2 regions of the Arthrobacter sp. MDT2-3 genome follow, and region 2 is predicted to be linked to the other one. Evidence: riboswitches for the same ligand, from Rfam matches in the RefSeq annotation. Region 2 holds a riboswitch; the other holds the start of a gene.
What was found. A riboswitch is a leader RNA that binds a small molecule or an ion and turns the genes downstream of it on or off. The one in region 2 is predicted to bind glycine.

Region 1 (3,403 bases), on a different contig from region 2:
ATCCACCCGCCCAGGTGTTGGGTCCTTGGACTCGGGGATGAATGCGGGTCCGAAGGCCAGCAGGGGCAGCATGATGGGCACGGCCACCAGGAGTATCGCTCCCCACCAGAACTGCTCAACGAGCCACCCGCCAAATATTGGGCCCAGGGCGGCGCCGCCGGAAAACCCTGCAGCCCAGATGGCAATGGCCAGCCGCCGGCGGTTGGGATCGACGAAAATGTTGCGGATCAGGGAAAGTGTGGAGGGCATCAGCATGGCGCCGAAGAAACCCAGGGCCGCGCGTCCGGCAATCAGCCAGCCGGCGCTGGGAGCGAAGGCCGTTACTGCTGATACGGCTGCAAAGCCGATGCTGCCGATGATCAGGAGCCGCCGGCGTCCAATCCGGTCGCCCAGGCTCCCCATGGCCACGAGCAATCCAGCCAGCACCAGCGGATAGGCATCCACAATCCACAGCAGCTCCACTCCCGAGGTTCCCAGCGTGCGCGCAATTGCCGGCAGCGCAAACGTCAGGGCGGTATTGTCCACTGCCACGAGGAGGACAGGGAACATCAGCAGCCCGAGCGCAAGCCAGTCGCGCCACGTGCCCCTGGTGGGATCCGGGGCCGTCGGGGCAGTGCGGGTGAGTGCTTGCTGGGAGGCGGTGGACGGTGTCATGGAATAACTATACCGTCCAGACGGTATAGTTAAGAAATCCACTACCCGCGATGCATGATGGGAGGCATGCCCCGAAAACCCGTAGCGCGAGATGCAGTCCTCGATGCCTTTGAAGAACTCCTGATCGACGTGGGGGAGAGGGCCGCCACGCTGGATGCGGTGGCAAAGCGGGCCGGCGTCTCCAAGGGCGGCCTGCTGTACCACTTCCCCAACAAGGAAGCGCTGATCACTGCCACCCTGGAGCGGTTGGACCGCTTGGCAGGAGATGACCTCGCAGCCATGGCCGCCGCGCCCGAGGGGGCCGCGGCCTACTTCATCCGGTCCTCCCTCTGGTCCGATACCCCCATGGACCGTTCTTTTGTCGCCGTGACGCGACTCGCCGAGGTGGCCCACGAGGATGCCCGCCGCCGCTTCGCAGTCATCCAGCAGCAATGGCTGGACCTGATCGGCAAGGACGTGGGCGCTGCGATGGCAAAGGCCGTCCTGTATATGGGGGACGGGTTGTACTTCAACGCCATGTGGGAAAGCGGGCCGTCCGGAAACGCCGGCGACAGGCAGGCCGAGGTCGACGAACTCCTGGCCGCCGTCGAGAGGCTCAGGGGCTAGCCGGTATTTGCTCCTGAGCCCGCGGCATAGGAGAATTACTGCATGTGTGGGCCGTCGCCGGCCACCAGGAAAACCCAAATGAATAGCCTTTGATCTGCGGCGGGAGAGTTCTGCCAGAAGGTACAAGCAGGCGCCGTAGGAGCAATACCTCCCCAGGAATCTCACAGGCCCATGTACCGCCGCGGCGAGGCAACTCTGGAAAGTAGCAGGCCGTCCGCCTGGCATCCGGTTCCCCGGATACCTGGACTGCTGTGCTCACCGACGGTGCAAGCGGGGCCAGCGGATGCAGGCAACGCGGAAACTCTCAGGTCCAATACAGAGCGGGGAGGAACCCGAATCGATGCGGCGTACCCTGATGCCGCCTTAGCTATGGAGTTCCCCGTGACTGTATCTCCGGCCCCCGCCTCTCCGGCTATTGCCGCCCCCGCTGCTGCCACCTTCGTTGACCGGCACATCGGCGCACGCCGGGAGGCCGACGTCGACACCATGCTCAAGGCCGTGGGCTACGACACCGTGGACGCGCTGGTGGATACCGCGGTCCCCAAGGACATCCGCCAGGACTCCGCGCTGGAACTGAAGGGCGCACTGAGCGAGGTGGAGGCGCTCGCCGAACTGCGCACTCTGGCAGCCAAGAACAAGACCGCCGTGCAGATGATCGGCCAGGGCTACTACGACACCGTCACGCCGCCGGTGATCCGCCGCAACATCCTCGAAGGCCCGGCCTGGTACACCGCGTACACGCCCTATCAGCCCGAGATTTCCCAGGGCCGGCTCGAAGCGCTGCTGAACTTCCAGACCATGGTCCAGGACCTGGTGGGACTGCCCATCGCCAACGCCTCCCTGCTGGATGAAGCCACCGCCGTGGCCGAGGCCGTGCTGATGATGCGCCGCGCGAACAAAAACAAAGAGGTGCGGGACGGCAAGACTGTGCTGGACGCCGACTGCCTGCCGCAGACCATCGCCATCGTGAAGGGCCGCGCCGAGGCACTCGGCTTCGAGGTTGAGGTGGCGGACCTCTCCACGGGATTGCCCGACGGCCCCATCAACGGCGTGGTCCTGCACCAGCCCGGGGCTTCCGGCCGGGTGTTTGACCACAGCGCCGTGATCGCCGACGCTAAGCAGCGCGGCGCCCTCGTGACCGTCGCGGCCGACCTGCTCGCGCTGACCCTCATCACGCCCCCCGGTGAGCAGGGCGCGGACATCGCCGTCGGCTCGGCACAGCGCTTCGGTGTCCCGCTGTTCTACGGCGGCCCGCACGCCGCCTACATGGCAGTCCAGAAAGGCCTTGAACGCTCCATGCCCGGACGGCTGGTGGGCGTCTCGAAGGACTCCGCGGGAACTCCTGCCTACCGCCTGGCCCTGCAGACCCGCGAGCAGCACATCCGCCGCGAGAAGGCCACCTCGAACATCTGCACCGCGCAGGCCCTGCTGGCCATCGTGGCCTCAATGTACGCCGTCTATCACGGACCCCAGGGGCTGAAGGCGATTGCGCAGTCCGCCCACGCCCACGCCAGGACCCTTGCCGCTTCGCTCAAGGCCGCCGGCCTGGAGGTAGTGCACACCAGCTTCTTCGACACTGTCACGGTCTCCGTTCCCGGCAAGGCCGCGGGCATCATCGCCGCAGCAGAGGCCAGGGGAATCAACCTGCGCAGCATCGACGCGCACACGGTGGGCTTCTCCACCGATGAAACGACAACCGCGGACATTGTCGACGGCGTCCTGGCCGCCTTTGGTGCCGGGCTGGCTGAGGTGGCGGATGGGTTCGGCCTGGATGCCGCCGTCGAACGCTCCTCCGACTTCCTGCAGCACCCCGTGTTCAACACCTACCGTTCGGAGACCCAGCTCCTCCGTTACATCCGCAAGCTCAGCGACCGGGACCTGGCGCTGGACCGCACCATGATCCCGTTGGGCTCCTGCACCATGAAGCTGAACGCCACAGCCGAGATGGAAGCCATCTCCTGGCCCGAGTTCGCCTCCATCCACCCGTTCGCCCCGGACTCGCAGACCGAAGGCTGGCGCGAACTGATCGCGGACCTCGAAGCGCAGCTCACGGAGATCACCGGCTACGACCAGGTGTCCATCCAGCCCAACGCCGGTTCCCAGGGCGAGCTCGCCGGCTTGCTGGCGATCCGCGGCTACCACC
Region 2 (3,403 bases):
ACGGACACCTGGTCGTAGCCCGTGATCTCCGCGAGATCAGCTTCCAGGCCGGCAATGAGCTCCCGCCAGCCTTCGGTCTGCGAATCCGGAGCAAACGGGTGGATCGAGGCGAACTCGGGCCAGGAAATGGCTTCCATCTCGGCCGTGGCGTTCAGCTTCATGGTGCAGGAACCCAACGGGATCATGGTGCGGTCCAGCGCCAGGTCCCGGTCGGAGAGGCGGCGGATGTAGCGCAGCAGCTGGGTCTCCGAACGGTGCGTGTTGAAGACCGGGTGCTGCAGGTACGTGGAGCTGCGCAGCACCGACTCGGGCAGCTCGTAACCCTCGCCGGACGCAACGGGACCGGCGCCAAAGGCGACGGCAACCGAGGAGAGAACCTCCGGCGTCGTGGTTTCATCGACTGACACGCCAACTGTGTCCGCATCGATGAGGCGCAGGTTGATGCCGTGTGCTTCGGCGGCGGTGATCACCTTCGCTGCCTTGCCGGGCACGCGGACGGTGAGGGTGTCGAAGAAGGTGTCGGACACCAGATCGCGTCCGGCGGTCTTCAGCGTGGTGGCCAGGGCGCGGGCGTTGTGGTGGACGGTTTCGGCAATCGCCTTCAGTCCGTCGGGGCCGTGATAGACGGCGTAGAAGGACGAGACGATAGCGAGCAGTGCCTGCGCGGTGCAGATGTTGGAGGTGGCCTTCTCGCGGCGGATGTGCTGCTCGCGGGTCTGCAGGGCCAGGCGGTAGGCGGGGACACCGGCGTCGTCCTTGGAAACACCCACGATCCGGCCGGGGAGGGTGCGCTCCATGCCCTGGCGGACAGCCATGTAGGCGGCGTGCGGTCCCCCAAAGAACAACGGCACGCCAAAGCGCTGGGTGGAGCCGACGGCGATGTCCGCGCCCTGCTCACCCGGCGGGGTGATGAGGGTGAGGGCCAGGAGGTCGGCGGCGACGGTGACCAGGGCGCCGCGGTCTTTGGCCTCGGCGATGACGGCGGACTGGTCCCACACGCGGCCGGAGACGCCGGGCTGCTGGAGAACAACACCGTTGATGTCGCCGTCGGGCAGTCCATTGGTGAGGTCGGCGATCTCCACCTCGAAGCCGAGGGCTTCGGCGCGGCCCAGCACGATGGCGATGGTCTGCGGGAGGAGGTCGGCGTCGAGGACGGTCTTGCCGTCCTTGGCGCCTGCGTTCTGGCCTTTGGCCCTATTCGCGCGGCGCATCAGCAGCACGGCTTCAGCGACGGCGGTGGCTTCGTCCAGGAGGGAGGCGTTGGCTACCGGGAGCGCGGTGAGGTCCTGCACCATGGTCTGGAAGTTCAGCAGTGCTTCGAGCCGGCCCTGGGAGATTTCCGGCTGGTACGGGGTGTAGGCGGTGTACCAGGCGGGGGCTTCGAGGATGTTGCGGCGGATCACCGGCGGGGTCACGGTGTCGTAGTAGCCCTGGCCGATCATCTGCACGGCCGTCTTGTTTTTGCCGGCAAGCTCGCGGAGCTCGGCGAGGACCTGGACTTCGCTGAGGGCACTCTCGAGGGTGAGGGGCTTGTCCTGGCGGATGGAATCGGGGACCGCGCTGTCCACGAGGCCATCGACGCTGTCGTAGCCGACGGCCTTGAGCATGGTGTCGATGTCGGACTGGCGGCGCGCGCCGATATGGCGGTCTGCGAAGGTGGTTGGGGACGATTGAACCGTCATGAGAGGAACTCCATAATTCAGGTGGTGCCGAAACACCACGTTGATTCGGGTTCCTCCCCGCTCTGTATTGAACCTGAGAGTTTTGCGTTGCTTTGCTGTTCAGCAGAGCGCCACTTGCACCGTCGGTGAGCCCGGTTGCCCGGACTGCTTTCCAGAGTTGCCTTGCCGCGGCGGTACGTGGGCCTGAGAGATTCCTGGGGAGGATTTGCTCCTACGGCGCCTGCAGAACGTACCGGCAGGACTCTCCCGCCGCAGATCATCAGCACGTGCCACTGGTGGGTGACACGGCTCACACCATACCGGGTTGCGGGGCTGGATGCAAAACGGGGGGCATTCTGGGGCGGGAGGAGGCTGACAAGTGGAAGGGACTACGGGATGATTAATAGCCCCTAAAGGCGGGATGAGCCATGATGACAAGCCACACTATTGCCGTCCACATCACGGTAGATGACCAGTCCCATCCCGCTGCGGTCTCCGAATTGCTCAGTGAGTTGTCGTCCCGCTTCAAAGAGGTCACACGTGCCGAATTCATGTTGGGCGGACAGCGCTGGGGCGGCGCCGAAACCCTGAATGTCCGCAAGGTGAAGACGGCCGCTGGTGTGGTGGCCGTATCCGCGCGCGACAGGAGGCATCTGGCGGCCCAACTGGAAGTCGCACTGGCCCACCGCGAAGCCGGCTATGACGATGCTGAAGTGGCTGCACTGTGGGATATCGCCAACAGCCTGGCGCGCACGCTCGGGATCAGCGGAGTGGACCGGCTGTAAAAGCTGCTTAGAGCAGCTACCGCTTCCTGGGGCCGGCTGTTGTGCCGATGCGGTACCCGGCCCAGAATGCCAGGACAAGCAAACCCGCGACGGCGATTGCCAGGCCTGCCTGCGTCCCTGGCGTAACGAACGCCAAGCCGTTTCCACTGAAGGGCTCGTTGCTCAGCGGCGCGTACGCGAACCAGCCAAAGCTGACATTCTGGCTGTTGCTCCACGCGACGAAGCACCCCACCAGCACCACGGCGAGGGCAGCTACCGGCAGCGCGGCTCCGAAGAAGCGGGCAGGTTTTGGCGTTTTCTGTGCGTCAGGTGTGTTGTTTTCCCCCATGCAGGCGAGTCTAGTGGTGCTGTTGATCGTTACCCCGCCGCCGGGGACAGACGGCGGGGGCTGTGGTTAGGCTGGGCGGATGTTGACCATTGGCAGCACCGTCCTTGGCGTCAATGACGTCGCCCGCGCCACAGCTTTTTGGCACGCCGCCCTGGGCTACGTTCCCCGTGAGCCCGGGGATGAGACCTGGGTGATCCTCGTGCCGGCGTCGGGACCGGGAGCGCAGTTGGCACTTATGCTGAGCGAGACGCCCGTGCAGGACCGCCCGCGCATCCACCTGGATTTGTATGCTGACGACCAGGCAGCAGAGGTGGAGCGGCTGATCTCGCTCGGCGCCCGGAGCGTCGACTGGGACCTGTATCCGGAGGACTCCGACTTCGTGGTGCTCGCCGACCCCGACGGGAACCGTTTCTGCGTCATCGACCAAGGCCCGCGGTAGCGCCGCCATCGAACTTTACGCCGGTGATTCAGATCGGGGCGCTGGAACCCGCCCTCCGGGAACAAGTGCGCACACTATGCCGTTGGGATACCTACGAGCGGCATTCGCATGCGGCGGCACCCAACAGAATGGAACCACATGGTCAGGGCTATCTGGAACGGAAAAGTCATCGCCGAATCCACGGACACCG

Region 1: it holds a riboswitch for glycine, as region 2 does, so the genes downstream of both, gcvP (aminomethyl-transferring glycine dehydrogenase) here and gcvP (aminomethyl-transferring glycine dehydrogenase) in region 2, are expected to answer to the same signal.

What each region holds. Positions count from the first base shown of each region.
Region 1 covers NZ_JBNHFS010000009.1:20,358-23,760, forward strand. Annotated here, with positions in the region: gene AC5RUQ_RS19870 (MFS transporter) at 1-654, opposite strand, end outside; gene AC5RUQ_RS19875 (TetR/AcrR family transcriptional regulator) at 721-1,260, shown strand; glycine riboswitch at 1,351-1,449, shown strand; gene gcvP (aminomethyl-transferring glycine dehydrogenase) at 1,630-3,403, shown strand, end outside.
Region 2 covers NZ_JBNHFS010000004.1:127,532-130,934, forward strand. Annotated here, with positions in the region: gene gcvP (aminomethyl-transferring glycine dehydrogenase) at 1-1,682, opposite strand, end outside; glycine riboswitch at 1,735-1,842, opposite strand; glycine riboswitch at 1,844-1,941, opposite strand; gene AC5RUQ_RS13350 (hypothetical protein) at 2,090-2,446, shown strand; gene AC5RUQ_RS13355 (hypothetical protein) at 2,463-2,774, opposite strand; gene AC5RUQ_RS13360 (VOC family protein) at 2,854-3,213, shown strand; gene AC5RUQ_RS13365 (DUF427 domain-containing protein) at 3,352-3,403, shown strand, end outside.